2 regions of the Paraliobacillus zengyii genome follow, and region 1 is predicted to be linked to the other one. Evidence: a T-box and tRNA genes for the amino acid it is inferred to sense, from the RefSeq annotation. Region 1 holds a T-box; the other holds one or more tRNA genes.
The links. The T-box of region 1 lies ahead of tyrS (tyrosine--tRNA ligase). A T-box ahead of a tRNA ligase gene usually reads a tRNA of that ligase, here a tRNA-Tyr.
Positions count from the first base shown of each region.

Region 2: it encodes a tRNA-Tyr, which carries the amino acid that the T-box ahead of tyrS (tyrosine--tRNA ligase) is inferred to sense. The anticodon was not compared.

Region 1 is NZ_CP029797.1:2,571,040-2,586,954, forward strand. It holds gene ligD (DNA ligase D) at 1-561, opposite strand, end outside; gene ku (non-homologous end joining protein Ku) at 648-1,487, shown strand; gene DM447_RS13130 (YeeE/YedE family protein) at 1,628-2,887, shown strand; gene pfkA (6-phosphofructokinase) at 2,933-3,889, opposite strand; gene tyrS (tyrosine--tRNA ligase) at 4,063-5,331, opposite strand; T-box leader at 5,395-5,602, opposite strand; gene DM447_RS13145 (transglycosylase domain-containing protein) at 5,736-8,708, shown strand; gene DM447_RS13150 (IS1182 family transposase) at 8,705-10,390, opposite strand; gene motS (flagellar motor protein MotS) at 10,642-11,442, opposite strand; gene motP (flagellar motor protein MotP) at 11,429-12,253, opposite strand; gene ccpA (catabolite control protein A) at 12,338-13,339, opposite strand; gene DM447_RS13170 (bifunctional 3-deoxy-7-phosphoheptulonate synthase/chorismate mutase) at 13,564-14,631, opposite strand; gene DM447_RS13175 (cell division protein FtsA) at 14,802-15,915, shown strand, end outside.
Region 2 is NZ_CP029797.1:208,361-224,275, reverse strand. It holds gene DM447_RS01190 (TnsD family Tn7-like transposition protein) at 35-1,093, opposite strand; gene DM447_RS01185 (TniQ family protein) at 1,102-1,389, opposite strand; gene glmS (glutamine--fructose-6-phosphate transaminase (isomerizing)) at 1,681-3,483, opposite strand; gene DM447_RS01175 (response regulator transcription factor) at 3,992-4,678, shown strand; gene DM447_RS01170 (sensor histidine kinase) at 4,671-5,972, shown strand; gene DM447_RS01165 (polyphosphate polymerase domain-containing protein) at 6,198-6,905, shown strand; gene DM447_RS01160 (DUF4956 domain-containing protein) at 6,942-7,625, shown strand; gene glmM (phosphoglucosamine mutase) at 7,675-9,021, opposite strand; gene DM447_RS01150 (CdaR family protein) at 9,122-10,369, opposite strand; gene cdaA (diadenylate cyclase CdaA) at 10,362-11,186, opposite strand; gene DM447_RS01140 (anti-sigma factor family protein) at 11,362-11,973, opposite strand; gene sigW (RNA polymerase sigma factor SigW) at 11,988-12,551, opposite strand; tRNA gene DM447_RS01130 (tRNA-Ala) at 12,754-12,826, opposite strand; tRNA gene DM447_RS01125 (tRNA-Lys) at 12,857-12,932, opposite strand; tRNA gene DM447_RS01120 (tRNA-Gln) at 12,947-13,021, opposite strand; tRNA gene DM447_RS01115 (tRNA-Tyr) at 13,073-13,158, opposite strand; tRNA gene DM447_RS01110 (tRNA-Thr) at 13,170-13,245, opposite strand; tRNA gene DM447_RS01105 (tRNA-Val) at 13,249-13,324, opposite strand; tRNA gene DM447_RS01100 (tRNA-Glu) at 13,330-13,401, opposite strand; tRNA gene DM447_RS01095 (tRNA-Thr) at 13,422-13,493, opposite strand; tRNA gene DM447_RS01090 (tRNA-Asn) at 13,498-13,572, opposite strand; rRNA gene rrf (5S ribosomal RNA) at 13,630-13,745, opposite strand; rRNA gene DM447_RS01080 (23S ribosomal RNA) at 13,810-15,915, opposite strand, start outside.

The DNA of each region.
Region 1 (15,915 bases):
CTTTTTTGCTATAATCCCTTCACATTGATGAAGCATTACAGTTGCCATAATTTCGTCTAATGCTTTAAATGATTGTACAAGGTTAATCCTACTATTCAAATCATATTTAGCTATCTTTAGTCTTTTCGCTATTATTTCCAACTGTTTACGGCGTTCTTTTAACGTTTTTGATTCAAGTGCATTTCCTTTTAATTGAATCATATCAAAGACCATCAAAGAGGCTGGACGTTTTTGACTAGCAACTTTTATTTTATCTTTTGATTTTAATCTTCCACGTTGTTGAACAAAAGAAAACAGGGATGTAAATTCTGTATGTAATACTACAATTTCACCATCTAATAATAATGGTAATTGATCTTCTACAAGATGTTGATTCTTTTTACACCAGGCAACAATCTCTGGAAAAGATGCCGTTAGTTCATTACCATTCCTACTCCATAGCTTTACGGTTTTCTTTTCCCATTCCAAACCACAACGAAAACCATCATACTTGACTTCATATAACCAATTATCAGCTATAGGTGGGTCCTCAACTAATGTTGAGAGCATAGGCTTCCACATGATGATCTCCTCCATTCCATATTATTCTTTCTAATTATTGAATTATTATTAGTACGATGCAAAAACTATATCCGAGAGGTGATAAAATGCACACAATGTGGAAAGGAACAATAAGTTTCGGCTTAGTAAATATTCCAGTTAAATTACACTCTGCAACTGAGGACAAAGATGTGAAACTACGCAATCTGCATAAGGAATGTAAGTCCCCCGTAAAATATGAAAAAGTATGTCCAGTCTGTGAAAAAGAAATTGGGAATGATGATATTGTTAAGGGATATGAGTACACCAAAAATAAATTTGTTATTTTAGAAGATGAGGATCTTGAATCGATTAAAGATGAAAAAGATGATAAATCGGTTGAAATAGTCGACTTTGTAAAATTAGACGAAATTGACCCGATCTATTTTGACCGAAGTTATTATTTATCACCAGATGATGGCGGTGGTAAAGCTTATGCACTATTGAGAGAAGCGTTAAAGGATACAGAAAAAATAGGATTAGCAAAGATTACTATTAGATCAAAAGAACAGCTTTCAGTTGTGAGGATTTACCATAACACTTTAGTAATGGAGACTATTCACTATCCAGATGAAGTTCGCAGCTTTCAAGAGGTACCTAATGTACCTGAAGAAGCAACCGTTGTTAAAAAGGAATTAGAAACCGCAAAAATGTTAATTGATCAACTAACTGCTTCATTTGAACCAGAGAAATATACAGATGACTATCGAACAGCTTTATTAGACTTAATTCAAAAGAAAAAAGATGAAGAAGCAGTTTCTACTGCCAAAGAACCTAAAAAACCAAGTAATGTTACTGATTTGCAAGATGCATTAGAAAAGTCTTTAAATAGAACGAAAAAAAGTAAGAAAAAAGCCACACCTGTTAAAAGAAAAACTGCGGCAACGAAGAAAACATCCACAGGTTAATCAAGCACTATGAATAAGGATATTTGCTCATAATGAGTGAATGTCCTTATTTATGAGTTAAGATTCTTGACTCATAACATAATGCCCGATATTATTAACAATTGTAATTACTACTAAATTTATCGGGAAAGGATGTTTTTATGGATACAGTAGCAAATGTTCAACCTATTAATGATGTAAAGGATCCAGTAAAAAGACAAGGTACTGGTTTAAATAAACCTCAAATTAAGTTAATAGTTGCTGGGTTAATTATATCAGCGATATTAATGATTTATCTGATGGCTACGCAAAATATTGTTCAACCTTTATTACTTGTAATAGGACTTTTAATTGGTTATACGTTATTTCATGCACGATTTGGTTTCACTTCAGCATTTCGCAGATTAGCTTCAGTAGGTAACGGGCAATCCCTACGTGCACATATGTTAATGCTAGCTGTTGCAGTTACATTATTTGCTCCAATTTTAGCTTTTGGTTATTCATTTTTTGGAGATGGTGTCTCTGGTTATGTCTCACCTGTTGGGGTAAGCCTTTTGGTAGGCGCTTTTCTATTTGGTTTAGGCATGCAACTAGGAGGTGGCTGTGCTTCTGGTACACTTTACGCACTAGGTGGCGGTCGTTCTGTCATGTTTATCACGCTACTCTTTTTCATTGTTGGTTCCACAATTGGTGCTTATCACCTACCATTTTGGACCGAAGACTTACCAGCATTTGAACCTATTTCACTAGCAACCTCCACAGGTTTAGGTTATGGTGGTGCTTGGATATTATCAATTGCTTTATTTGGACTAATTGCATGGATTACCTTAGTAATTGAGAAAAAGAGAAAACCACCTAAAATGGCACCGATACCTTCAGAAATAGGTTGGAAACGTATTTTACGTGGATCTTGGCCACTATTTACTGCTGCTATTGTATTAGCAGTATTAAACGCTATAACATTAATGACTCGAGGTGCTCCTTGGGGTATTACTTCAGCTTTTGCTTTATGGGGTTCAAAAGTTGCTCAATTTGTTGGGTTCGATGTAGCGAATTGGGGTTATTGGCAAGGTGCAAATGCTGCATCACTCGATGCTTCTATTTTTGCAGACTCAACAACAGTATTGAACTTTGGCGTTATCTTAGGTGCATTTCTAGCTTCTGCAGCTGGGGGTCTTTTCAAATTCACTAAAATCACTGGCAAGAATGCCGCTGCATCTGTTATAGGTGGCTTATGCATGGGATATGGTGCTCGTCTTGCCTTTGGCTGTAATATTGGTGCTTACTTTGGTGGAATTGCATCATTTAGTTTACACGGCTATATATGGGGAGCACTCGCATTAGCAGGAACGTTTGTAGCATTATTCCTCCGCCCAATGTTTGGCTTATCTGTACCAAAAATAAAAGATACTTTTTGTTAAAAAAAGGCTCACCACAAATGTGGTGAGCCTTTAAAATTCCTTCATTCAAACTAAATCTTGAAAAATTTGATACAATTTCTTATCTACTACATTTTCAGCATTAAAAATTTCATCAAACGTGTGATAAGTGATTTCATTTTTCTCCATACCCAATGCAACACCAGTAATGTCCGCTTCAATTAATTGAATTACCTTATGTCCCATTCTGCTTGTAAATAACCGATCAAATGCTGTTGGTGTACCGCCACGTTGGATATGACCTAGAACAGTAGGTCTTGTATCTAATTTTGAATGTTCCTTTATTAATCGAGCAACTTCTTCTGCTTTTCCTGCCCCTTCAGCGACCATAACGATACTATGTGTTTTTCCTCTTTGAAAACCACTAGTAAGTTTTTTTGAAATTTCTTCAATATCCCACGCAAACTCGGGTATTAAAACAGCGTCAACTCCACTAGAAATACCTGCCTGTAATGCAATATCACCACAACTTCTACCCATCACTTCAATCACACTGACACGTTCATGACTACTCATTGTATCTCTAAGGTTGCTTATCACATCTGTCACTACATTTAATGTAGTATCAAATCCAATTGTATAATCTGTTAACGGGATATCATTATCAATCGTTCCTGGTAAACCATATGTTTTAATTCCACGTTTAGCAAGTGCCTGTGCACCGCGATAACTACCATCTCCACCAATTACAACAAGGGAATCAATTCCTTGTTCCTTTAAGTTACTTATCGCTTTATTTTGTCCCGCTTCTGTTTTAAATTCCTCAGAACGTGCAGATTGTAAAAATGTTCCCCCCCGATACAGAATATCACTCACATCATGTGTTCCTAAAGTTATAAAGTCATTTTCCATTAGACCTTTAAATCCTCTTTTTACACCAATCATCTCAAATCCATTGGCAATACCAGTACGAACCACAGCACGTATGGCACTATTCATTCCTTGTGAATCGCCACCAGAAGTCAAAACAGCAATTTTTTTCATTATACCCAACCTTTCTTTATGTATCTATACCCTACTTTATCTATAATGCTTATCTATCATTGATTCTATTATAACATGAAGTAATTCTATACAATAAACAAAGTATTGACTTATTTTTTTCCACAAATATATTCAAAAAACCACTATTCTAGTAAGAACAGTGGTTTTGATAATTATTTAAATCGTATTAAAAAGTATTTCTTCTTACCTCTACGAATAATAGTAAACGTATCATCAATACGGTCATTTTCATCTAGATTATAAGTTAACTCTTGCTGACGATCGCCATTAATGTATACAGCACCATTTTGAATATCTTCGCGCGCTTGACGTTTAGATGGTGAAATGTTTGCTTCAACTAAGACATCAATTAATGCTTTTTCTTCTTTAACTAAATCAACTGTCGGTACATCTTTAAAACCTTGTTCAATTTCTTTACCATTTAATGCTTTAATATCACCACTAAATAACGCGGCGGAAATTTTTTGTGCCTGAGCTAATGCTTCTTTTCCATGCACTAATGTTGTCATTTCTTCTGCTAGTCGAATATGCGGCACTCGTTTTTCTGGAGCTGCTTCTAATTCCCTTTCCAATTCTTCCACTTCAGTAATCTCTAAGAATGTAAAGTATTTTAAAAACTTGATAACATCACGATCATCTGTATTAATCCAGAATTGGTAGAACTCATATGGAGAAGTTTTTTCTGGATCTAACCAGATAGCACCACCAGCTGTTTTACCGAACTTTGTACCGTCTGCTTTTGTGATTAACGGTACAGTCAAACCAAATACTTTTGTTTCATCTTGTTCGGTTCTAGACCTTCGAATCAATTCCATTCCAGCAGTAATATTTCCCCATTGGTCGCTTCCTCCAATTTGCAAGGTGCAATTCTCTTTCTCATAAAGGTTTAAAAAGTCAAATGATTGAAGAATCATATAGGTGAATTCAGTAAATGAGATACCATTTTCTAAACGTGATTGAACGGAATCTTTCGCAAGCATGTAATTAATACTGAAATGTTTGCCTGTATCTCTTAAAAATTCAATTAACGTCATATTGCCAAGCCATTCTGCATTATTACGTGCTACCGCACCATTTTCATCATTACCGAAATCTAAAATAGTTGCTAACTGTCGTTTGATTTGATCACTAAAATGTTGAACCGTTTTTTCATCATTTAATTGACGTTCTGTTGACCGACCACTTGGATCACCAATCATACCTGTACCACCGCCGATTAATGCAATCGGTCTATGGCCTGCTTGTTGGAATCTTTTTAACATTAGCGCTGGAACTAAATGTCCAATATGCAAACTATCAGCAGTTGGATCAAATCCACAGTACAATGTAATGACATTTTCCTTTAACTGCTTTTCTAAGCCTTGATCATCTGTAATTTGTTGAACCAATCCACGTTCTTTCAAATCTTTTAAAATATCCATAACCCTCACTCCACTTCTTATTAGTAAATAATTGCAAACAAAAACGAGCATATCTTATCCCTAAGAAGGGGCGAGATATGCTCGCGGTACCACCCTCGTTGCAACAGTTAGTTGCCACTTCATTTCATAACGATGCATGGTAGCACCGTCTTCTATTAAAGAAGAAACTCCGGAACGTAATTCATAAGGTAATTGTGTACTGACTTACACCAAACGTCAGCTCTCTGTAACAGGGAATTATCTTACTACTGCATTCTTTCATAGCGTTAATTATTTATCATTGTGTTACATTAATATCACAGATTTATTACAATTGCAAGAGAAAGCGTTAAACTTTTGGACATATTAATTCTTAATTAAACATTTATGCTATAATATAGATTGGAATTTTAGGAGGGCTTATTATGGATTTTAAACGCATTTTTCATAAAATATATACATCCATTAGCAGTTGGTGGAAGAAAGGAGAGTTTCAGCGTATATCACGTATTGGTTATGATATAGTCTGGAATATCACACTTTTCTTCATTATTATAGGAGTTGTTGGCTTCTTTTTTGCAGGGGGGCTTGGAGCAGGATATTTTGCATCTTTAGTAAAAGACGAGCCTGTAAGAGCAGAGGCAGATATGAAAGAAGACATTTATAACTACTCAGAAACTTCAGAAGTTTATTTTGCAGATGAAGTTTATATGGGTGAAATTAGTTCTGATTTATATCGAGAAGAAGTTACCCTAGATCAAGTCTCAGAAAATGTAAGCAATGCTATTATTGCAACTGAGGATGGATACTTTGAAACACATAATGGCGTCGTTCCAAAAGCAATATTGCGTGCACTATTTCAAGAAGTAACTAATTCAGCAACAAAAACTGGTGGAAGTACTTTAACACAACAGATCATTAAAAATCAAATATTAACAAATGAAGTGTCATTTGAACGTAAAGCTAAAGAGATATTACTAGCGATGCGCGTTGAAGGATTTTTAGAGAAGGACGAAATTTTAGAAGCATATTTAAATATTGTACCTTTTGGTAGAAATGCAAACGGTCGTAATATTGCTGGTATTCAAACAGCAGCAGAAGGCATCTTTAATGTAGATGCAATAGATTTAAATATTGCACAAGCTGCATTTATAGCTGGACTTCCTCAAAGTCCAATTACTTATACGCCATTTACTAATAATGGTCAGATAAAAGATGAAGAGAGTCTGCAGGCAGGTATGGATCGAATGAAAACTGTTCTTACAAGAATGCTTGAGGAAGAATATATAAGTGAGGCAGAATATAACGAAGCGCTAGAATATGATATTGTCGCTAACTTAGCGGAGCCAACACCTACAAGTTTTTCTGAGTATCCTTATTTAACAAATTTAATTCGGGATAGAGCTACAGAAATATTACGAACACAATTAGCAGAAGCAGATGGCTATACAGAAGAAGATTTACAAGATGAAACATTGCAAGAGGATTATCAAATTAAGGCAGAAAGAGAATTAAGTCAAGGTGGTTATAAAATCCAAACCACAATTAATAAAGAAATTTATGATGCACATCAAGATCTTGCAGCAAATTTCAATAACTATGGACCAGAAAAAACGGCGATAAATCAAAATACTAAAAAAGCAATCATGACTACAAATGAAGAAACTGGAGAAGAAGAACCACTTGTTCAACCTGTTCAAGTTGGTGGTATATTAATCGATAATGCTACCGGTAAAATTATTAGCTTTGTTGGCGGAAGAGATTTTGATATATCAAATAAAAACTATGCCACTGATGTACCAAGATCCATTGGTAGTACTGCGAAGCCATTAATAGATTACGCACCAGGAATGGAAGAAGGAACGGTTCAACCTGGATCAATCATTGCAGATGTTGACTTACCAACAGATGAAGAATTCCCAGGAAACTATTCAAAAGGTTATCACGGACTCGTTACTGCAAGACAAGCGTTAACACAGTCATACAATGTTCCTGCAACAAGAGTATTTCTAGATATATTAGATATAGGTGTGAATCCTATCGAGAAGTATTACAAAAAAATGGGCTTTAGTAATGTTCCAGAAGCAACATACAATTCACTAGCAATTGGTACAACAGAAGCTAGTGTGGAGGAAAATGTAAATGCATATGCGACATTTGGAAACAACGGCAACTTTACTGATGCATTTATTATTGAAAAGATTGAGTCAGGCGAAGGTGAAGTAGCCTATCAACATGAAAGTGAGTCAGTAAAAGTATTTAGCGAACAAACAAATTATCTTATGATCGATATGATGCGAGATGTCGTGACACAGGGTACTGCGACTACAGCAAGATCAAATCTAACTAATCAAGGGGTAGATTGGGCAGGTAAAACAGGAACAGGTGATGAATTTAAAGATACCTGGTTTGTCGCAACCAATCCAAATGTTACGGTTGGAACTTGGATGGGCTATGATTATAATCAATCTTTAACAGATGGCTATAGTGGTCGCAATCAAGTTTTCTGGGCACAACTCGTTAATCTTGCCACCGAAATTGATCCAGACCTAATGGCTCCAAGTTCTAGCTTTGAACGACCAGACGGTATTGTATCAAGTTCTTATTGTAAAACATCTGGACTTTTACCTACTAGTATATGTAGTGATTTAGGGTTAGTAGGATCAGATATATACAATTCGAAATTTGTTCCGACTGAAAAAGATAATAGTCTAATTGGTGGACGTTATGTGATCGTGAATGAAGAGGCAGTTATTGCTGGGGAAAATACGCCAGAGGAATTTACAAATGAAAATGGGGTCGCCTTTAATCCCGATTGGCTTAAAGATAATGGTTATGATAACTTAAGTAATATTACTGGGACATTATTACCCAATAATAGTGCGCTTGGTTCGGATGTTGAAGTTCCTAGTACAGATGAAATAGAGAATGATGGTAAAGCACCAAACGCACCAAGTTCTGTCTCTAAATCAGGAAGTGCATTAACTTGGAACAAATCGTCCAGTAATGATGTTGTTGGTTATCGCATTTATCGTGCCAATGATCCAGACAGTAATTTCAGGCTAATTGGTAGTACAACTGACACTAATTTAAACGTCGGAAATTCAGAAGCTGTTTATCAAGTTAAAGCTGTTGATTACTTTGGTCAAGAATCCAAAGCTTCCAATGAGCTAGAGGTTGGCGATTTCAGTGAACCTGAACCTGAGCCTGAGCCAGAAAACGATAATGAACCAGAAGAAGATACTTCAGAAGATAATGAAGCAGAAAATGAGAATAGTGAGCAAGAGCAAGAGGAAAATAACGAAGAAGAAGAATCTGATCAGGGTAATTCCGAAAATAATGAAGAATCTACTCAAGATAGCAGCAACGAGGCTGATAGTAACAACAATGAGGATTAACAAAAAGAGGCTGGGACATAACTAGCCAAAATAACGAAAAAGATTCCGATCATCTTAGGAAGATGGTCGGAATCTTTTTTTGTTGGATTATTTTCAGGATTTGTTGCACCATGCGCATGCTTAGCCGTGTACTTTCTCAAGTTCACCGCCATGAATGCAAATCCTAATTCATTTTCCACTTTCTTCTTGCCTCTTACTGACATACGAGTGAAACGCAAATTAGCCTTCAAAAATCCGAAGACTGGTTCTACATCTATTTTTCGTTTGCCATAGATTTTACCGGTTTCTTTTTCTGAAAGCTGCTGTTTTGTGTATGCTTTTTGTTGTTCCCATTTTTCATTATAATAAATTTTTCGATTATTTCCTTCCTTTGCTTTTGTACAGTGGGAACGCAACGGACAATCCGAACAGTCTTCACATTCATAGACTTTAAAGGATCGGGTGAAGTTATCTTTACCTGTTCGATTAGATAGATACTGGAAAGCCACTTTTTTATCATTTGGACAACGGAAAGAATCACTCGCTTCATCATACGCCCAGTTCATTGTGTTAAAAGGGTCTTGCTTATATTTCTTTGTCTTCTCTTTTCGATACATATTGTATGTAATCAGCGGGATGCGCTCCCGATTAATGCGGACATCTTCATAATTCTGTTCACTTCCATACCCTGCATCAGCTACGATATATGTGGGAAGTTCAAAGAAGCTTTCCTCGATTTTATCTAGAAAAGGAGTGAATGTGCGTACATCAGTTGGATTGGGAAATACGTCATATGCGAGTGTATATTGTCCTTCGGTCGCAATTTGTACATTGTAACCTGCTTTTAATTGGCCATTCTTCATATAATCGTCTTTCATGCGCATAAAGGTGGCATCATGGTCTGTCTTTGAATAACTATTGCGCGCTTCAAATATAAGCCTATCCTTTTCGTATTTTTGTTTGCGTGCTACGTAATCTTTAAACTGTTTGCGGTATTTTTTTGGTGTTTTCCTTGCAGAGCGAAGCTGCTTCCGTTTGCTGACATCTTTACTTTCTTCGATCTGTTTGTCGTATCCTTCAACGGTCTTCTCTAGTTTCTCAACTACTTTTTCGAGTTCTTTAGTGGATAGTTCTTCCGTACTTTCGCGTTCTATTTCTGGAATAATTTCGTTTGCCAATAATTCATCGTACAGTTGATTTGATTTCTCCACCAAATTCGCACTGTATTTTTCAATCGCTTTTCGCCAAACAAACGTAAATTTATTGGCATTTGCTTCTATTTTGGTGCCATCAATAAAGATCGCTTCCTGGTCAATCAGCTCTTCTTTCACCAGTTGGCATCGAAATTGTACAAAACATTGGCGTAACAGTTCTTGTACTTCTTCATTGACTCGAAAACGATTAATCGTTCGATAGCTTGGCTCATAACCTTGCGCTAACCACATCATGCGTACACTATCTTTCAGTAATGATTCAATTTTTCTTCCAGAGAAAACAGATTGCGTGTAAGCACATAAAATAACCTTCATCATCATGCGTGGATGATAAGCAGGACAACCTGTTTCATGTAAGAAAACAGAAAATGCTTTATCAGGTATTTGTTCTACTAAGTCATGGATCGTATAGGCAATATCATTTTTTTGTAATTTCATTTCAAAATCTAACGGCAGAATTACTTGATTCATGTTATAATCTTTAAACATAAGGATACCTCCGATTGTTATTGTGTGGTACTTTAATTTTATCAGAAGGTATCCTTTTTTACTTACTAAAATTTTCGATTTTATAAAAAAGTTGCATCTTCCAACTACCGTTGGAAGATGCAACTTTTTATTGTTTATCTGAGTTTTGTCCCAGCCTCTTTTTGTTTCTTCACATAAAAATAGCTCCATCTCATTTAGATGGAGCCATTACTAAATTTAATATCGATCTAAGCATTCGCGATGCACGCAAACTACTCAAAATCCTGATTTAATTCTAAAATAACCATTTCAACACGTCGGTTTCTACTCCAATTTTCTTCAGAGTTATTCTCGACTATTGGTTTTGTATCTCCATAACCAACTGCCATGAATCTACCCTCATCTAAATCACTCGAATCAATAATCTTACGTATAACACTACTGGCTCGCGCACCCGATAGTTCCCAATTTGAAGGATATTGCAAAGTAGATATAGGACGATTATCTGTGTGACCTTCTACTCTTACATTATTAGGTATATTTTCAAGTAGTAAGCCTACTTTATCTAGAAATGGTTCGCCTGAAGCTTTAATTTCAGCTTCAGCTGAATCAAATAAAACTCTTTCTTGTAAAATTAAAACAACACCTTGATCAGTTCGATTTGCTGTAATCGTATTTTGTAAATCATTCTCGTTTAAAAAGGCTTGAATCTCTGCTAACAATTCATCCAGTGTATCTTGATTATCTTCTAACATTTCACTATTGGTTTGCTCATTTGAATCAATTACTTCCGTTTCTGATTCAGATAGATTATTATTCGTTTCTTCTGCTCCCTCATCTTCTACTTGCGGTTCAGCATTTTCCGTTGGATTGTCCATTTCTAACGTAGAAGGAAAGGTATCAAAAATCATACGGTTACGGAAAGATTCTGCCACAGCTTCGAATTTGACTAGATCAATTTGTGACATAGAGAAAAGTAATATGAAAAACACTAAAATGAGCGTTACTAAATCGGCGTAAGTTACCATCCACTTCGGAGAGCCTTTATCTATCCGTTTTTTACGACGCTTCATTTGCTACATCCTCCGCACCCTCATCTATTCCTTCTTCTTGTTTTTTCTTCATATTTTCAGATAGGAAAGCACTTAATTTCTCTTTTAGAATTCTTGGATTCTGGCCAGATTGAACACCGATGACTCCTTCTATAACAATTTGTTTCATGAATATTTCTTCATCTGTTTTTATTTCTAGTTTTCCTGCCATGGGTATGAATACTAGATTTGCCAAAACAGATCCATAAAACGTTGTTAATAACGCTACAGCCATATTTGGACCGAGTGTGGTTGGATCGGTTAGGTTATTCAGCATTAATACTAAACCAATTAATGTTCCAATCATTCCCCATGCCGGGGCATACTCTCCAGCCTTTTCTAGAATAATACGACCCTTTAAATGCCGATCTTCCATTGCTGTAATCTCAGCATTCATAATATCATTAATTACTTCTGGCTCAATACCATCTATTGCTAATAATACACCTTTTTTAATAAAAGGATCTTCTACACTCTCTAACTCATTCTCTAGCGCTAATAAACCTTCGCGTCTTGCTCTTTCTGATAACCGTTCAAATAATTGAATTAGATCACCAAGGTTCTGCTCATTTCTGTTAAATGTTTCTTTTAATACGCTACCTGTTAACTTTATTTGCTCTAAATTGAAATTAATCAATAGAGCGGCAACTAAACCACCTAATACGATGATAATGGAAGCGACCTGTATAAACGAAACAAATCCACTAGTACCACCACTTGAAATAATACCAAAAATTATCATAATAAAACCTAATGTTATGCCAATTGGGGTTAAAATATCTCTTTTTTTCATATGCCCTCTCCCTAACTTACGTGCAAACTTGTATGACTTAGCCTCATGCCAAGGATTTGCAATTTGATATTTTATATATCGGCATTAATTTGATTTTGTTGAGTTCCTTTCGATAATTTGGTGTGGTAAAATAACATTTGATTCTTGAACTTCTTCTTTATTCATATACTTAGTTAATAAGCGCATTGCTACAGCTCCAATATCATACATAGGTTGAACGATAGTAGACAATGTAGGTCTAACCATTGTTGCAAGACGCGTATTATCAAAACCAAATACTTCAATATCTTCAGGGACATTCAGTCCTTTATCTTGAATACCGTGTATAACACCTAATGCCATTTCATCCGAAGCAACAAATATTGCTGTCGGCTTACTTTCTAATGCAACAAGTTGTTCTGCCGCTTCTATTCCAGAATCGTACGTGTAATCACCTTTAATGACGAAGGATAGATCTACTTCTTGTTTTGACTCTACTAAAGCACGCTCATACCCTTTGTACTTCAATTCATTTATTGGTGTTTCTTCAAGAGCAGATACAAAAGCAGGTTTAGCATGTCCTTTTTCAATTAAAAATTGGGTTGCTTCATAAGCTGCATGTTCATAATCAATATTTACCGAAGATATCGTTTCTGTTGGATCGATAGTAGCGGCCAATGTTACTGGTACTGGAGATGTTTTAAATTGTTGTACATGTTCTTCCGTTATTTTTCCACCCATAAAAACAATACCATCTACTTGTTTTTCTAACATAGTGTTAATTAGTTTTATTTCTTTGTCTACGTTTTGATCGGAGTTACTTAAAATAATATTATATTTATACATATTTGCAATATCATCAATTCCTCTAGCTAATTCAGAGAAAAATATACTTGAGATATCGGGAATAATAACACCAACAGTTGTTGTCTTTTTACTTGCAAGACCACGTGCCACTGCATTTGGACGATACCCTAATTCTTGAATTGTATTTAACACCTTTTTACGTGTTGCGGGTTTCACATTCGGATTGCCATTAACCACTCGTGAAACTGTTGCCATTGATACATTTGCTTCCCTTGCTACATCATATATTGTTATATTCATCTTAATTCTACCTCCGTATATTCCTTTTAATTAGCCTGACACTCTTTATTTAATCATACGTTACTATAAGTTATTGCGCAATGATTCACTATGTATTAAAGATTTATCACATGCATGTGTTATATTATATCAAATTTTAAGTTTTTTTGTTATGAAAAGAATATATATATCTTATTTACAAAGTTTTGCCCTCTTGATTAGACTACAAACAAGAGGGCTGTTTATTATTTATAATTTGCTACTTCCTTCATAAATCGATCAAACATCTCAAAGTCCATTTGTTGTGCTGCGTCCGATAAAGCAACTGCTGGATCAGGGTGTACTTCTGCCATCACACCATCAGCTCCTATTGCGAGCGCAGCTTTTGCAGCAGGAATTAATAGATCTCGTCTTCCTGTAGAATGTGTTACATCAACCATAACAGGTAAATGTGTTTCTTGTTTTAAAATAGGTACAGCTGTTATATCCAATGTGTTACGAGTTGCTGTTTCGTATGTTCTGATACCTCTCTCACAAAGAATAATATTCCCATTCCCTCTAGAGTTAATATACTCTGCTGCATTAATAAAGTCCGCAATAGTGGCAGACATTCCCCGTTTTAATAAGACGGGTTTATTTACTTCACCTGCTGCCTTTAATAATTCAAAGTTTTGCATGTTACGTGCACCGATTTGTATAACATCAATATAGTCTAAAGCTTTTTCAATATCTGCTGGATTTACAATTTCACTCACAACTGCTAAACCATACTCATCTGCAACACGCTTTAAGATTTCTAATCCTTCAAAGCCTAGACCTTGGAAATCATAAGGAGATGTTCTTGGTTTAAACGCACCACCACGTATTAGCTTGAGACCTTTCTTTTTAACCTGCTCTGCAACTTGAGCAACTTGTTCATAACTTTCTACTGCACAAGGACCGAATATGAAATGTTGGTTTCCATCACCAAATTTTTCACCGTTTATTTCAATAATAGTATCTTCCGGTTTTTTCTTTCTAGAAACTAGTAATGCCTTGCTATGATTATCTTCTTGTAAATCTAAACCAGCTTTAAAAATTTCTTTAAAAAGATGAATTATCGTAGCATTTTCAAATGGCCCTTTATTATTTACCTTAATTAATTCAAGCATATCACGTTCACGAACTGGGTCATAACTATGATTTGCACCCTGTATTTCCTTTACCTCTCCAGATTTTTGAACTAATTCTGCGCGTTTATTGATCAATTTTAATATTTCTAAATTAATTTGATCAAGTTCTTGTCTTAATTGATCGAGTTCTTGATTACTCAATTGGACTACCCCCTGTTTTGATTTCACGTTATAATAGATATAAGACGTTTTTTTAATTAGTCACAATTATAGCTAATATTTTAATACTTGTCATTATTATGTTTAAATATTTAGTATATTCTTTATCTTTCATCATATGTAACCATGTAGTATAGAAAGGATTAAATTTTATGAATGAGTATATTTTCGCATTAGATATTGGAACACGTTCTGTTGTCGGATTAATTTTGGAACAAACAGATGAGCATTACAAACTAATTGATTATGTTATGCAAGAACACGAGGAACGTTCGATGTTAGATGGGCAAATCCATGACGTAGTTGCTGTAGCAAAGGTAATTCATCAGGTGAAAGAGAAGCTAGAACTTAAGCATACTATTAAGCTCACTAAAGTATGCGTTGCTGCTGCTGGAAGAGCTCTTAAAACAAAGCGAACGACAATTACTAAAAATATTGAACAGCACCCACTAATAGAAAAAGAAGACATTCTCTTTTTGGAACTCAGTGCCGTACAACAAGCCCAACATGATTTAGCTTTGGAGGAAGCAGATAATTTGAGTACGCATTATTATTGTGTAGGATATTCCGTTATACAATATAAATTAGATAATGATATAATTGGCTCTCTCATTGATCAACAAGGTAGTAAGGCTGAAGTTGAAATTATCGCCACCTTCTTACCAAAAGTAGTTGTTGAATCATTATTGTCCGCATTACAACGTGCGGATTTAGAAATGGAAGCACTGACACTAGAACCTATTGCTGCAATCAATGTCCTTATTCCCACTTCTATGCGAAGACTTAACGTTGCTTTAGTTGACATTGGAGCTGGTACGAGTGACATTGCCTTGACTGATAGTGGTACAATTGCTGCTTATGGCATGGTACCACGTGCAGGTGATGAGATAACAGAAGCTATTAGTGATCACTATTTGTTGGATTTTAAAGAAGCAGAACGTGTTAAGAAAGAAATTACGGGAAATAATGAATCCATTATTACCGATATTTTAGGATTTGAAGAAAAGATTCTTTTTGATGAACTTGCACAAGCAATAGATGGTGCAATTGAAAAGCTCGCAGATGCGATAGCACAAGAAATTTTAGAGTTAAATACAAAGGCCCCTAAAGCAGTTATGTTAGTTGGGGGTGGAAGTTTAACACCTAATTTGACAATCAAATTGGCTGAAAAGTTACAGTTGCCAGTAAATCGTGTTGCCATTCGTGGAACAGATGCTATTCCGAATTTAAAATTTGCTGCTGAAGTTCCTGCTGGTCCTGCTTTCA
Region 2 (15,915 bases), 1.4 Mb from region 1:
TGACTCTTGTATTGATTGAACATACTTATATGTTTTAGGGAACTTTTCTCTCTCTATTGCTACCTAATAAATCACAAATAGCAGAAAAGGTTTTTCTTATAATTTTCCCTACCACTTTTTCATGCTGCTTCCATTCATCATTTATCCGTTGAACCTCCTTAACCATGAAAAGATCCTTTTCTTCAAAATCCTCTTTTTCTTTCCGTCGATGCCCTTTTTGGGACACTGGTGAATTTTCTTCAAGCCATTCTGAATCAAATTGGTGCAACCATGCAAAAGTAGCTCTATTATGATTCGCTAACTCGCTCCTTGTATGATTTGGATTGTTATTCACAGCATTTATCCAAACCCTTCGATAAGTTGCAGTTTTCCTTTTCCTCCATTCTTTTGTTTTCTTGTCTCTTTTTTGTATAGCATTCTGAATAGGATCTATTCCCTCTCTTAATATTTTTCTAATTGTAGGTCTGCTTAATTTTGTTTTCTCTTCTAATTCATTCATTTTCAGTCCTTGATTAACCATCTTGTAAAAGTTTCGTTCCCAAACATGTCCCTTCTTCATTACACGACTGCTAAAATAAGGAACTTTACATGGATCAAATTCCCCTTGCCTTAACCGATATACAAAACCACAGTTACAAATAAAATCTCCTTGAATCTTTCTATTAAAAGGATGTACAGATACTTCAACTTTAGTTACTACCTCTTTTAAGTAATGATCACATAAAGGATTCATACAAACCCACGGACCTTCACCAAAGGGTTCAAACTGGTCACTGTTATGAATAAAACTTTCCACAGATCCAGATAATGCCCTCATTAATAAAATGTGCCTAATAGGATGAATGTCGAAGAGCTTCTTTTCATGAAATAATCTATTTATCCAATTATCATCTTTTAAATTTGAATCCATATAATTTAAAAATTCATTTCCATAGGTAGTTAGTAATAAATCAGATAAGTTCTTTAGCATTTGGGACATTGGATAAGCAATTCCTTTAATTTTTATAATGGTTAGATACTTCTTGTATAATGCCTGTTCAAGAAAACAGGCTCGATAATTAACGAGAAATTTTACATCTTCGGCAAGCGCCAAATGTTTTTCTAAATCATCCAGTTTGTACAAAGTAATGTTGTTTTATTAAACGGATAGTATAATGGGACTGTAGTATGATTGATTAACAACTCATATCCCGGCTGATTAGAAAAATGATTTATTTTAGAACTAAGTTGATCCAGATTATTAATATATTCTGTATTTAAAGAGACAGTTTTCGAAAATAATTCTTCTAATGTATGATACTTTGATTTATTTCCCATATGGTAATGGTAGCGTGCAACAATACTATAGATACTCTCATCTTTATATGGGTGAGGAAAATATCCAATCATGCTATAATACTCCTCCTATTATTTAATTCGAAAAAAATATCAAACGTATACTTTATTGGTTACTATTAGTGGTAACTACATAAAAAAGCCCTCTGTTCTTATTTAAGAGCAGAGGGTAAAAAAATATTTAGTTTTAAAATCACATTTTTAAAATCTATTTTTTTCAACTAAACATCCTGATATTTTATTACTCAAAAATTGGTATAGAACTTTTTTTCGAAGAATAGAACTTTTTTTTCAAGTATAAAACTTTTTTTCATGATACATTGTAAAAACACTCTTAAAAACATCTTATTCCACAGTCACACTCTTCGCTAGATTACGCGGCTTATCTACGTCGCAATCACGATGTAAAGCAGCATAGTAAGCAAGTAGTTGCATTGGAATAACACTCACCAACGGTGTGAATAGTTCATGTACTTTCGGTAACACAAACGAGTCAGTCTCTTGATCTAATCCTTCAAGGCTAATAATACATGTCTTAGCCCCACGTGCTGCTACTTCTTGCACATTACCTCGAATAGAGTAATTTACATTTTTTTGTGTTGCTAGAGCTACTACTGGAGTTCCTTCTTCAATTAAAGCGATCGTACCATGCTTTAACTCTCCCCCAGCGAAACCTTCTGCTTGAATATAAGATATCTCTTTAAGCTTCAATGATGCTTCTTGGACAACAAAATAATCTGCTCCACGTCCAATAAAGAATGCATTGCGTGTTTCTGTAAAAAACTCTTTCGCTATCTTTTCAAATTCTTCTTTTTGATCTGTTAAGGATTCCATTACACTAGATACAATACCTAACTCTTGTAATGGATCAAAGTCTAAATCTAAATTCTTTGCTTGTGCAGTATCTACAGCCAAAATGGTCAATACAGCAATTTGTGCAGTGTAAGCTTTTGTTGAAGCCACTGCTATTTCAGGACCTGCATGCAAGTGTAAAGTATAATCCGCTTCACGAGAAAGGGTAGATCCCGGAACATTTGTAATCGTTAGTGCCGGATGACCTAAGTCTTTAATTCGAACTAATACAGAACGACTGTCTGCAGTCTCGCCACTTTGTGAGATAAATACAAATAATGGTTTTTCAGATAACAAAGGCATGTTATAAGCAAACTCACTTGCGATATGCACTTCAACAGGAATATCTGCTACTTTTTCAATACATTGCTTACCTACTAAACCAGCATTATAACTAGTACCAGCTGCAATAATATAAATACGATCTGTATTCATCATTGCCTGGCGAACAGATGGATCTAATTTGATATTATCGTTTTCATCTTGATATTCTTGGACTATTTTTCTCATTACAAAGGGTTGCTCATCAATTTCTTTTAACATAAAGTGAGCATAAGTTCCTTTTTCTATATCAGAAGCGTCAATTTCAGCGGTAAAAGGCTCTCTTTCTACTACAGCACCGTTTAGTTTTTGTACTTCAACAAAAGAACGATTTAGCATAACAATCTCTTTATCGTGGATTTCAAGGTAACGATCTGTTTCTTTCAATGTTGCCATTGCATCACTCGCTACTAAATTAAAACCATCACCAAGTCCAACCAATAATGGGCTTTTATTTTTCGCCACATAAATTGTATCCTGATTCTCAGCATCAATTAAAGCAATTGCGTAAGAACCTTTTAATAAAGAAACCGTTTGACGAAACGCTTCTGTAACATCACTATATTTGTTAAACAAGACTTCCATTAATTGTACAATAATTTCTGTGTCTGTTTCACTTGCTAATGCTACATTAGCTAAATAATCATCACGTAGTTCGTAATAATTTTCGATAACACCATTATGAACAATGGTGAATCTACCAGACGCGCTTTGGTGTGGATGGGCATTTTCCTCACTTGGTTCCCCATGTGTTGCCCAGCGGGTATGGCCAATTCCCATAGTTGCTTTTACGTTTTCATCTACTTTATCACGCAATACAGCGATCCGACCTTTTACTTTAAACAAGTTCAATCCATCATCATTTAGCGTTACAATACCGGCTGAATCGTAACCACGATATTCTAATTTTTCTAACCCGTTTAATAAAACTTCGTTCGTATCATTTTGTCCAATATATCCAACAATTCCACACATATTTTGTTTCCTCCTAATATAAAGGGGCAAACAAACGAAACCTATATCTTTAGTTGATTTAGAGGCGTCTATTTGCCCCTTTCTCATGATTTTTTTCATCATCAGGTTAATATTCTTGTTCAAAGAGTCACCTCTTTGTTTTCGAATAAAAACTTTTCGGTTGGAGATGTGTGCAACCGGGAGGTATCCGCCGAAAACTCGATAATCCTCCTCCTCGTCAACTATTTTTTATCGTTCAAAAATAGTTCAGGCGCTTTAACTGCTATTAACTACTTTCCTCCTTTTCTTCTCGAATACTGCTCTCTTTAGAAATGAGAACACACCCTATTTTAACCGAGAATAAATCAACTAGCAATCTTTTTTAGTGAGATATTTTTACAAAATCCTTCTTTTTCTCGGTAATACAATATATGTTTTGAAATATTTAACCGTGCAAGAAAGGCTTGCTATTTTTGCAGAAAAAGTTTCTAATAAGCATATATTATATTTACACATAGAGGTGACCTACATGAAATTGCTTATTATAGAAGATGACAAAAATTTATCTCACACAATACTGGAAACAACCAAAATCAAATTTGATGTATCACAAGCATTTGATGGCGAAGAAGGTCTTTTTTTAGCCGAACAGAATATATTTGATGTTATTATTCTTGATCTTATGCTTCCCTCCATCCATGGTTATGAAGTGCTACAAAAGCTCCGAGAAAAACAAGTTAAGACACCTGTACTTATCTTAACTGCAAAAGATAGTATTGACGATAAGATCAAAGGTTTTAAGATTGGGGCAGATGATTATTTAGTTAAACCTTTTCATCGGGAGGAGCTATTACTAAGACTTGAAGCAATTGTTCGCCGAGTTACAGGTGAGTTAGACAATCACTTTTTAACATTCCTTGATTTAAAGCTAAATATACAAAATAAATCTGCCAGTATAAATGATGAAAATTTAATATTAAACGGTAAACAATTCGATTTATTAGAATACCTCATTCACAATCAGGACATTATTGTTACGAAAGATCAAATATTTGATCGAATTTGGGGATTTGAATCAGATACTTCTACTACTGTTGTTGAAGTATACGCTAGTCATTTACGTAAAAAGCTAAAACAATTCAATTACCACCATTATATAAAAACATTTCGCGGTCTTGGTTATATGCTAAGTGCAACTGGTGATACAAATGAATAAGGAAAAAATTATTCAAAAACAACAGCTACGGCTTATGATTTATAACTTTATTGCATTTAGCTTAATCTTTGCTTTATTCGGTGTGATTATATATAGCCAAATTCAATCATCGCTTTTTTCATTACCTGATGAAGAATTGATCGAATATCAAGAGCTTATAACATCTAGTGAACGCTTTTCTCCGCTAGACGATGACAATAGAGAGCTTTCTGAAGATCCAATCGAAAGAGGCCCAAATGAACAAGATAGAATGGCTAGCCCACGAATTGTTATGATTGAATGGGGAGAAGACGGAACAATTATTAACCAAGATCAAATTGGCAGTTTATTTTATCAAAGCTATTTAGAAGATTTACAAGTCGATAACGATGCAGAGTCATTGAATGTAATTGAACCACTCACAGTAGATGACGTCTATCAATTCCGTTCCCTCACCTTTTCTAATACAGAAGATACAGGGGTCGCTTACACACAATTACTATTAAATGTTGATACAGAATATCAGCTTTTAAATAGATTTGAAAAGTTATTAATCATTGTGTCCATTATTTTTATAGTGGTTTCACTTGTGGCAAGTTACTTTTTATCAAAAAAGACAATGCAACCTATTATTAACTCTTGGGATAAGCAAACTGAATTTGTCGAGAATGCTTCGCATGAATTACGTACGCCGCTTGCGATTATAAAAAATAAATTAGAGTTATTATTAACCTCTCCCCAAAAGAAAGTGGTGGATGTATTTGAAAATATCGCATTGTCTTTATCTGAAACGAATCGATTATCTAAACTAACTAGTGATTTACTAACATTAGCCCGTGCAGATTCTACTGCAACACAGTTAGAAAAAGAGAAATTTGATTTGGATATATTTGTTGAAGGGGTTTGTGCACCTTATCGAGAAATTGCGCAATCACAAGATAAACAGATAAACTATAAATTAAAATCAACGAAGAAGATCGTTGCCGATAAAAATCGTATGCATCAACTACTTGTGATCTTACTAGACAATGCCTTAAAATACACCGAAGAAGGTGATAAAATTGAGGTTCTGACATCATGGTATGATGGCTATCATGAAATCGTAATTAAAGATACTGGAATAGGCTTGCAGTCAGAGAATCTTGATCATATATTCGAACGTTTTTATCGAGAAGATAAGGCCCGTTCTCGTGAGCAAGGTGGAGTAGGACTCGGTTTATCGATTGCACAGTGGATTGTTGCAAGTCATGATGGTTCTATTTCTGCAAAACAGAATGCACCTAAAGGCACTGTACTTCACGTTCGGCTACCGTAGTCATGTCCTTTTTATTTATTTTCTAACACTATTGAGCTTTCTCATTATTGATTTTTTCTAAAAACTCCGTCTTGACGGGGTTTTTTGTTTTTTTTCTTTCCTGTTACACGCTTTTTCCACACTTCTGTTAAAACTTCGTAAAGTTTTTTTAAGTTAACTTTAAGTTCCATTTATATAATAGGAAGTAGGCACTATCACAGTAAACTAACAGAAAGGAGAATACATATGTTATTTAAACGAAATATCTTTCAACAAAAACAAGGACGACGAGAATTAAAACATGCGATTAATAAATTAGATTGTCATCTATTGCGCCAAAATTTAAAACATGTTATGCATTACGATAACAATGCCGATGAACACGGAAAATACTTCATACGCAGTGTTTACTTTGATAATAGTGAAGATAAGGTTCTAACTGAAAAAAAAGAAGGCTATCTTAGCCGAAATAAATATCGCGTTCGACTTTATAATCATGACAGAACAACTTTAAAATTAGAACGAAAAAGCAAAAGAAACAACTTATGTCAAAAAATAAGTTGTCCAATTTCACCAGAAGAGTACAAAGCAATTTGCATGGGTAATGTTGGATGGATGGAAGAGGACGATAGGTCATTAATGCGTGAGTTATATATTCAAATGCACTTATACCAATTAAAGCCTGTTACTGTTGTTGACTACAATAGAGAAGTATTTATCTACCCATACGGAAACGTACGAATTACTTTTGACAGTTCAATCAAGACAAGCTTTCGTAACACCGACATTCTAAATAGAGATTTACCAATGATTGAAGCATTGGATCCAAACTTAGTCGTTTTAGAAGTGAAATATGATGAATTTCTACCAGATGTAATAAAAAAACTATTACAAGTAAACGACCGTAGACTCGGCACATATTCAAAGTATCACCTTAGTCGAATGTATGGCTAAAAATAAAATTAAATTATGTTGGAGGAAAACACAATGATAGGTACAGTTAATTTTTCAGATATACTTAGTTCGAATTTTTTAGAATCAACACAGGAATTTTCACTAATCGATTCCTTACTCGGTTTAATAACATCTTTTATTATTGGATTGGTTATTTACTTCATATATAAGAAAACATTTTCTGGTGTTATTTACTCCCACAGCTTTAATGTTTCCATTATTATTATGACAATGGCTACCGCTCTCATTATTATGGGGATTTCATCTAATGTACTATTGTCACTCGGTATGGTTGGTGCTTTATCAATTGTTAGATTCCGTACACCAATTAAAGACCCTATGGATTTAGTCTACTTATTTTGGGCAATCGTTTCTGGTATATTATGTGGGGCAGGATTTATTCCACTTGTAATAGTAGGGACAGTTTTAATTGGTTTGGTTATGATTTTCTTTATCAATCGTGTTACCATTGAAAATCCTTATTTACTAATCGTCAAGTATACTAATCCTACAATTGAGAAGGGTTTTGAGAAAATCATTTCACAATTTGCGACAAAACATGCAGTTAAATCTAAATCATCGATGTCAAATCATGAATATGAAGTTACTTATGAGGTGCGTGTAAAAGATTCAAAAACTGCTTTTGTTAATGATATAGCAAATATGGAAAACGTTAAATCTGCTATCATGCTAAGCTATGATGGGAATTTCACAGCCTAACTTTATACTAAATTTAAAAGCGATGTCCAAATTAGGACATCGCTTTTCCTTATTTCATTCCAAGAACTTGTTCTATTACGGTAACTACTTTTTCAACTGCCTCATTACATCTCTCTAATGTAGGTGCTTCAACCATAACACGAACCAATGATTCTGTACCAGACGGTCGAACTAACACACGTCCGTTATCACCCATTTCTCCATCTACTTTCGCAATCACTTCTTGAATACGTGGATGAACAAGGGCTTGGTGTTTATCAATTACTTTAACATTTTTTAGAACTTGTGGGAACTTAACCATCTCTCCAGCTAATTCTGAAAGTTTTTTGCCTGTTTCTTTCATTACATTAACTAACTGTAAGGCAGCTAACATTCCATCACCCGTCGTGATGTAATCAAGAAAGATGATGTGCCCTGATTGCTCTCCACCTAAATTAAAACCACCTCTACGCATTTCTTCCATGACATAACGATCACCAACAGAGGTTTTATCACTCTTCATACCCTGTGCTTCAATTGCCTTATAAAATCCAATATTACTCATTATGGTAGAAACAACAGTTGAGTGTCGTAATAGACCCTTTTCATTAAGATATTTCGCACAAATGTACATGATCTGATCACCATCTACAATATCACCATTTTCATCGACAGCAATTAAGCGGTCACCGTCTCCATCAAATGCTAAACCTATATCTGCTTTTTTATCTAATACAAAGGCTTGTAATGTTTCAGGATGCGTAGAGCCTACACCTGCATTAATATTCAAACCGTCCGGTGATGCTCCAATCGTAGAAATATCTGCCTCTAAATCAGCAAATAGATGTGTTGCCAATGAAGAAGTTGATCCATGTGCACAGTCTAAAGCTATATGTAATTCTTCAAAGTCGTTATCAACAGATTGCTTTAAGTATTGAATATATTTTTGTCCACCTTCAAAATAATCATTGATTTGACCAATATCCGCTCCTGTTGGTCGAGGTAGATCATCAGTTGATGCATCTAATAAAGCCTCAATTTCTTGTTCTTGTGCATCCGTTAATTTAAACCCATCTGGTCCAAAAAACTTAATGCCATTATCCTCTACAGGATTATGGGAAGCTGAAATCATTACTCCTGCTTCCGCACTCATCGCTTTAGTAAGATATGCTACACCTGGTGTTGTTATAACACCAAGTCGCATTACCTCAGCACCTATCGAAAGTAAACCTGCTGTTAGTGCGCCCTCAAGCATACTCCCAGAAATGCGTGTATCCTTGCCTATTAATACTTTCGGTTTATTGGTATCTTTGGTTAGTACATATCCCCCAAATCGGCCCAGTTTAAATGCTAGTTCCGGAGTTAATTGCTCATTTGCAATCCCTCTAACTCCATCTGTTCCGAAATATTTACCCATAATGTACCTCTCCTTTGTTTCCTAATTAAAATATAGACATTTATTTTCTATCATACTTATCATTTTACCCAAGTATTTACATATAAATTCAATTTTGAACTTACTCAGAAGTTATACTTATTATGGCATCATCAACTGATAGAACAATGTCCAAATTGTTCGGTCCTATCACATCAATCGGTACCTCATGCTCTCCAGGTTCCAGTCCTGAGGCATCAAGAGTTAACTGGAAATCTGCTACAGTAACACCCTCTAAATCTGTTTCAAAACCTGTCACCGATAAATCAACTTCTCCACCTTGCGGCTCTATGAACGAAGCAGTATAGGTGTTGTCCAAATTTTCAACAGAAATAGGAGCGTTTTCAAATGTTTCAACTAATTCCAGATCTGTTTCAACATTCACCGTAATTGTAGATGGATTTAGCATCCTTGCATTATCAGGTACATTTAATTCAACTTCTATAGTAGTATCTTCCGTTATTTCAGATAGATCAATAGGTTCCGTTGAAATTTCATCTATTTCATCTAAATCAGATGCAGAGGCAAAAACCTGAACCTCCTCTGTTTCTGAAGTAGTAGACGAAATAATGATTCCTTCTGCGGCTTCTCCTGTTGTATCTATATTAATTGGTACATTTTTATTCGGATTGTCTACGTTAACAGTAACACTTACTGTTTCTGGTTCTATACGCACGTTCAATTCATTTCCTTCGCTATCATAAACACGTACAGGAACCTCTTCTATTGTAAGAGACTCTCCTATCCCATCTACATCAACAAAAGCCTTCACTACAGCTATTTGGTCAACAACACTCTTAGAACTAGTAATTTGAACAGTTGATGGTTCTATAGAAGCTTCCAATAATTCATATCCGGCTTGTAAACCATCTTCATTTGTATAATCAGCAATAACCTCAAATTCTGCTGAAGCCCGCTCTTCAATAGTTACTTCAATTTCTTCTGGGTCTATACTTACATCTAATCGATCCGATATCCCATCATGTTCTAATGGAACCGTATAAGTACCAACTTCTAAGTCTTCCAAATCTACAAATACATCGAAATTTTGTTGTGTCGCAGTCGATTGTACCACACTCACAGTGCCAGCTAATGTGACAGATGCTGTTTGAGGAACTCCACTAACAACGTACTGTTCATCATCAATTTGAATATTAACAGGTATGTCTTCAACTATTTGCGTTTCTTGTGAACTACTAAAAAGGTCATCAAATCCAACCTCATTCGAACTGTTCTCCTGATTATCAAATGATACAACAATGAAGATCAGCACAGCTAATATTAATGACAGTACTCGAATAACCCACGGTCTATTTAACCAATCATTCATTCTTCTTCCCCCTCCAATTCCAACTTTTTATCGTAGGGGCCTTCATGTAATAACTTTCTAAATCATTTCTCAACATATCCATTAACTTATCTTGATCTAAATCTCTATGTAACTCACCATTTTTAGTAAAAGAAATTTGACCTGTTTCTTCAGAGACAGTAATCGTTAAAGCATCTGTTACTTCACTTACCCCAATTGCTGCTCTATGACGAGTTCCTAACTCCTTAGAGATAAAGGGACTTTCAGACAATGGTAAGTAACATGCTGCTGCTACAATTTCGTCCTTTTTAATTATAACCGCACCATCATGCAAAGGTGTATTTGGGATGAAAATATTAGTTAATAACTGGTTGGTTAATTGTCCTCGAATTGGGATACCAGTTTCCACAAAATCACCCATATTCGTGTCACGCTCAATCGTAATCAAAGCACCAATCCGACGCTTTGCCATATAGTTACATGACTTAACTATTGCATCAATAACTTCGTTTAATATTTCTTCTTCAGAGTTCTTATTTCTACTGAAAAAACTACCTCTACCAATTTGTTCTAATGCACGTCTTAATTCAGGTTGGAATAAAATGATGATTGCTAATGGTCCCCAAACAATAACTTGTTCAATGAGTACTTGAACAGTTTGTAAATTTAGAGCATAACTAACGAGATAAAAACCTAGTACAACAAAAATACCCTTTAATAATTGAATGGCTTTTGTGCCTCTAATAAGCATAATAAGTTTATATAAAACATACCAGATAAGGGTAATATCAATTCCGATACGCAAAAGATTAAAAATGTTTAATCCCCCATCAAGCATGGTCACACATCCTTCTATTCATGAATTTATCTTCCCATCTGTAAAATATTACGTACTTTATTATAACATATTTTCTATTGTTACCATACTATCACAATTTTTATCCCTTTATCATAATAAAACAGTTTTCTTTAAAAAAAAGCAAAGAAATGATTGTAAGTCACTCCTTTGCTTTTTAATCAGTTAAATTGAATACACCTTTACTCACCTTTTTAATGTGATACCACATCCATTCAAATACTTGGTTCACCTGTTCAATTTCTCCCGTTATATTTCCAGCTGATGCCATTAACTGTTCTCCATTTATTAATACAACGTTCCCATTAACTTGACCATCTATCTTTAAATCTCCATTTTTAACAACTAAATCCCCTTCTATAATTACATTTTTAGGAACAATAACTGTATCTTCCTTTATAATTAAATTACTATCTTTAGAAACAGACAATTGTCCATCTTCATCCCATACCGAGAAAACACTACCAAACATAAAGATAAAAAATATTGCGGCTGCTGTTAAAAGTGGATGGTTTTTAAACCATCTCTTGTAACCATGTCGTATTTTTTCTTTTGGTAACTGTTTCATCACATTTGCTGTAAAATTTGTAGGAACTTGTATCTCATTTGAATTTTTCAACAAAGTTGTAGTTCGGGTTAATTCTTGAAAATATTTTTGACATGCTTGACATGTTTGTAAATGATATCTTAACTCTGTTTCTTCTTGATTGGATAAATCACCATCTAAATAGTTATGCATTAAAGCAACTACTTCTTTATTACAGCCCATAACTTTCACACTCCTTATACATGACGAAGCCTCTTTCGTAGTGCTTCTCTCCCGCGATGAATTCTAGTTTTTACAGTCCCAACCGGGATATTTAGAATTTCACTTATTTCTGCAAGAGACATTTCATCAACAAAACGAAGTGCTATTACACTTCGATATTTAGTAGGCAGGTCCATAATTTGTTGTTGAATATAAGACTGCAGTTCTAAACTCTCCACTTCTTCCTCTGGTAGTGCTTGGTCTGCAGAAAGTTGTGAATACATATCTAAACCATCAGTGCCTTTGATTTCAGCATCTAGAAAGTAGTCAGGTTTCTTTTTACGAATCCTGTCAATAGTTAAATTTGTAGCTATTCGAAATAACCAAGTAGAAAATTTACGATTTTCATCGAATGAGTGTATATTAACATAAGCACGAATAAAAGCTTCCTGTGCCAAATCTTCAGCTTCATGCATATTACCAATTATACGATAGCAAATTTGATACACCTTATCTTGAAAAAGGATAACGATATCCTCAAATGCGGATTGATCTCCCTTTTTAACTTGTTTTATTATTTGTTTTATTTTTGCATCCATCATCTAAATACCTCCGCTTTTATTGCGGTCAATTTATGTACGAACTAGCTATATAAAAGGTTTCACTTTTTTATGTTTTTGTTGAATTTACATTTTCTTATAAAAATCAGTATACCATTTTATAGAAATAAAAAAATCCCTTTTTTAATAAAAAGGGATCTTTTACATAATTTAGTCTTTTTTTAATTACTAGTACGTATGATGGAGCCTAGCGGGATCGAACCGCTGACCTCCTGCGTGCAAGGCAGGCGCTCTCCCAGCTGAGCTAAGGCCCCAGATACAATAAAATATACTCATTAATAAAATGGTGAGCCATGAAGGACTTGAACCTTCGACCCTCTGATTAAAAGTCAGATGCTCTACCGACTGAGCTAATGGCTCTTTAATTAAGAAAATGGCTGGGCTAGCTGGATTCGAACCAGCGCATGACGATACCAAAAACCGTTGCCTTACCGCTTGGCTATAGCCCAATAAAAAAACAGTGAAAAACACTGCTACATAATTTCTATGAAACAGAATAATGGTGGAGGGAGTAGGACTCGAACCTACGAACCCGATGGGAGCGGATTTACAGTCCGCCGCGTTTGGCCAACTTCGCTATCCCTCCAGATTTAAAAATGGTGCCGGCCAGAGGACTTGAACCCCCAACCTACTGATTACAAGTCAGTTGCTCTACCAGTTGAGCTAGGCCGGCATATGGTGGAGGATGCAGGGCTCGAACCTGCGACCCCCTGCTTGTAAGGCAGGTGCTCTCCCAGCTGAGCTAATCCTCCATTGATGACCCGTACGGGAATCGAACCCGTGATACCGCCGTGAAAGGGCGGTGTCTTAACCGCTTGACCAACGGGCCATTGTATAAAAATGCTACAGAGCTTCCAGCCGGAATTGAACCGGCGACCCCTTCCTTACCATGGAAGTGCTCTACCGCTGAGCTATGGAAGCAAAATGGCTCCACAGGTAGGACTCGAACCTACGACCGATCGGTTAACAGCCGATTGCTCTACCACTGAGCTACTGTGGAACAATATGACACAATAAAATTATTGCTTCACAAAGCTAACATTTTAAAAAAATTCTGGCTTAGCGACGTCCTACTCTCGCAGGGGCAAAGCCCCAACTACCATGAGCGCTGAAGAGCTTAACTGCTGTGTTCGGCATGGGAACAGGTGTGACCTCTTCGCTATTGTCACTAAACCATTTTGAAGATAGTGTACCTTCAAAACTAGATAAGAATTACAACAAGACAACATATAGTATTATAGTTAAGTCCTCGATCTATTAGTATTCGTCAGCTACACGTGTCACCACGCTTCCACCTCGAACCTATCAACCTCATCGTCTCTGAGGGATCTTACTCTAAAAAGATGAGAAGTCTCATCTTGAGGGGGGCTTCATGCTTAGATGCTTTCAGCACTTATCCCTTCCACACGTAGCTACCCAGCGATGCTCTTGGCAGAACAACTGGTACACCAGCGGTGTGTCCATCCCGGTCCTCTCGTACTAAGGACAGCTCCTCTCAAACTTCTTGCGCCCACGACGGATAGGGACCGAACTGTCTCACGACGTTCTGAACCCAGCTCGCGTACCGCTTTAATGGGCGAACAGCCCAACCCTTGGGACCGACTACAGCCCCAGGATGCGATGAGCCGACATCGAGGTGCCAAACCTCCCCGTCGATGTGGACTCTTGGGGGAGATAAGCCTGTTATCCCCGGGGTAGCTTTTATCCGTTGAGCGACGGCCCTTCCATACGGTACCGCCGGATCACTAAGCCCGACTTTCGTCCCTGCTCGACTTGTAGGTCTCGCAGTCAAGCTCCCTTCTGCCTTTACACTCTTCGAATGATTTCCAACCATTCTGAGGGAACCTTTGGGCGCCTCCGTTACTCTTTAGGAGGCGACCGCCCCAGTCAAACTGCCCACCTGACACTGTCTCCGAACCGGATCACGGTTCTGGGTTAGAAGGTCAACACAGCCAGGGTGGTATCCCACGGGCGCCTCGACGTAAGCTAGCGCTCACGCTTCAACGGCTCCCACCTATCCTGTACAAGCTGTGCCGACATTCAATATCAGGCTACAGTAAAGCTCCACGGGGTCTTTCCGTCCTGTCGCGGGTAATGCGCATCTTCACGCATCGTATAATTTCACCGGGTCTCTCGTTGAGACAGTGCCCAAGTCGTTGCACCTTTCGTGCGGGTCGGAACTTACCCGACAAGGAATTTCGCTACCTTAGGACCGTTATAGTTACGGCCGCCGTTTACTGGGGCTTCGGTTCAGCGCTTCGCCCGAAAGCTAACGCATCCCCTTAACCTTCCAGCACCGGGCAGGTGTCAGCCCCTATACTTCGCCTTACGGCTTCGCAGAGACCTGTGTTTTTGCTAAACAGTCGCTTGGGCCTTTTCACTGCGGCTTCTCGCAAAAGAAGCACCCCTTCTCCCGAAGTTACGGGGTCATTTTGCCGAGTTCCTTAACGAGAGTTCTCCCGATCACCTTAGAATTCTCTTCTCGCCTACCTGTGTCGGTTTACGGTACGGGCACCTCTTTCCTCACTAGAGGCTTTTCTTGGCAGTGTGAAATCCGGAACTTCGGTACTTAAGTTCCCTCCCCATCACAGCTCAACCTTACATTGGACGGATTTACCTATCCAACAGCCTCACTGCTTGGGCGCGCATAACCAGCAGCGCGCTTTCCATATCCTACTGCGTCCCCCCGTTGTTCAAACGGAAAGGAGGTGGTACAGGAATATCAACCTGTTGTCCATCGCCTACGCCTTTCGGCCTCGGCTTAGGTCCCGACTAACCCTGAGCGGACGAGCCTTCCTCAGGAAACCTTGGGCTTTCGGTGAAGAAGATTCTCACTTCTTTTTCGCTACTCATACCGGCATTCTCACTTCTAAGCGCTCCACCAGTCCTCACGGTCTGACTTCGCTGCACTTAGAACGCTCTCCTACCAATCCAAGAAGTGCAATACTTCTTGGAATCCGTAGCTTCGGTGATACGTTTAGCCCCGGTACATTTTCGGCGCAGCGTCACTCGACCAGTGAGCTATTACGCACTCTTTAAATGATGGCTGCTTCTGAGCCAACATCCTGGTTGTCTATGCAACGCCACATCCTTTTCCACTTAACGTATACTTTGGGACCTTAGCTGACGGTCTGGGCTGTTTCCCTTTCGACTATGAACCTTATCACCCATAGTCTGACTCCCAAGGCAATATGATTGGCATTCGGAGTTTGACTGAATTCGGTAACCCGGTAAGGGCCCCTAGTCCAATCAGTGCTCTACCTCCAACATACGTTCCTTGAGGCTAGCCCTAAAGCTATTTCGGAGAGAACCAGCTATCTCCGTGTTCGATTGGCATTTCACC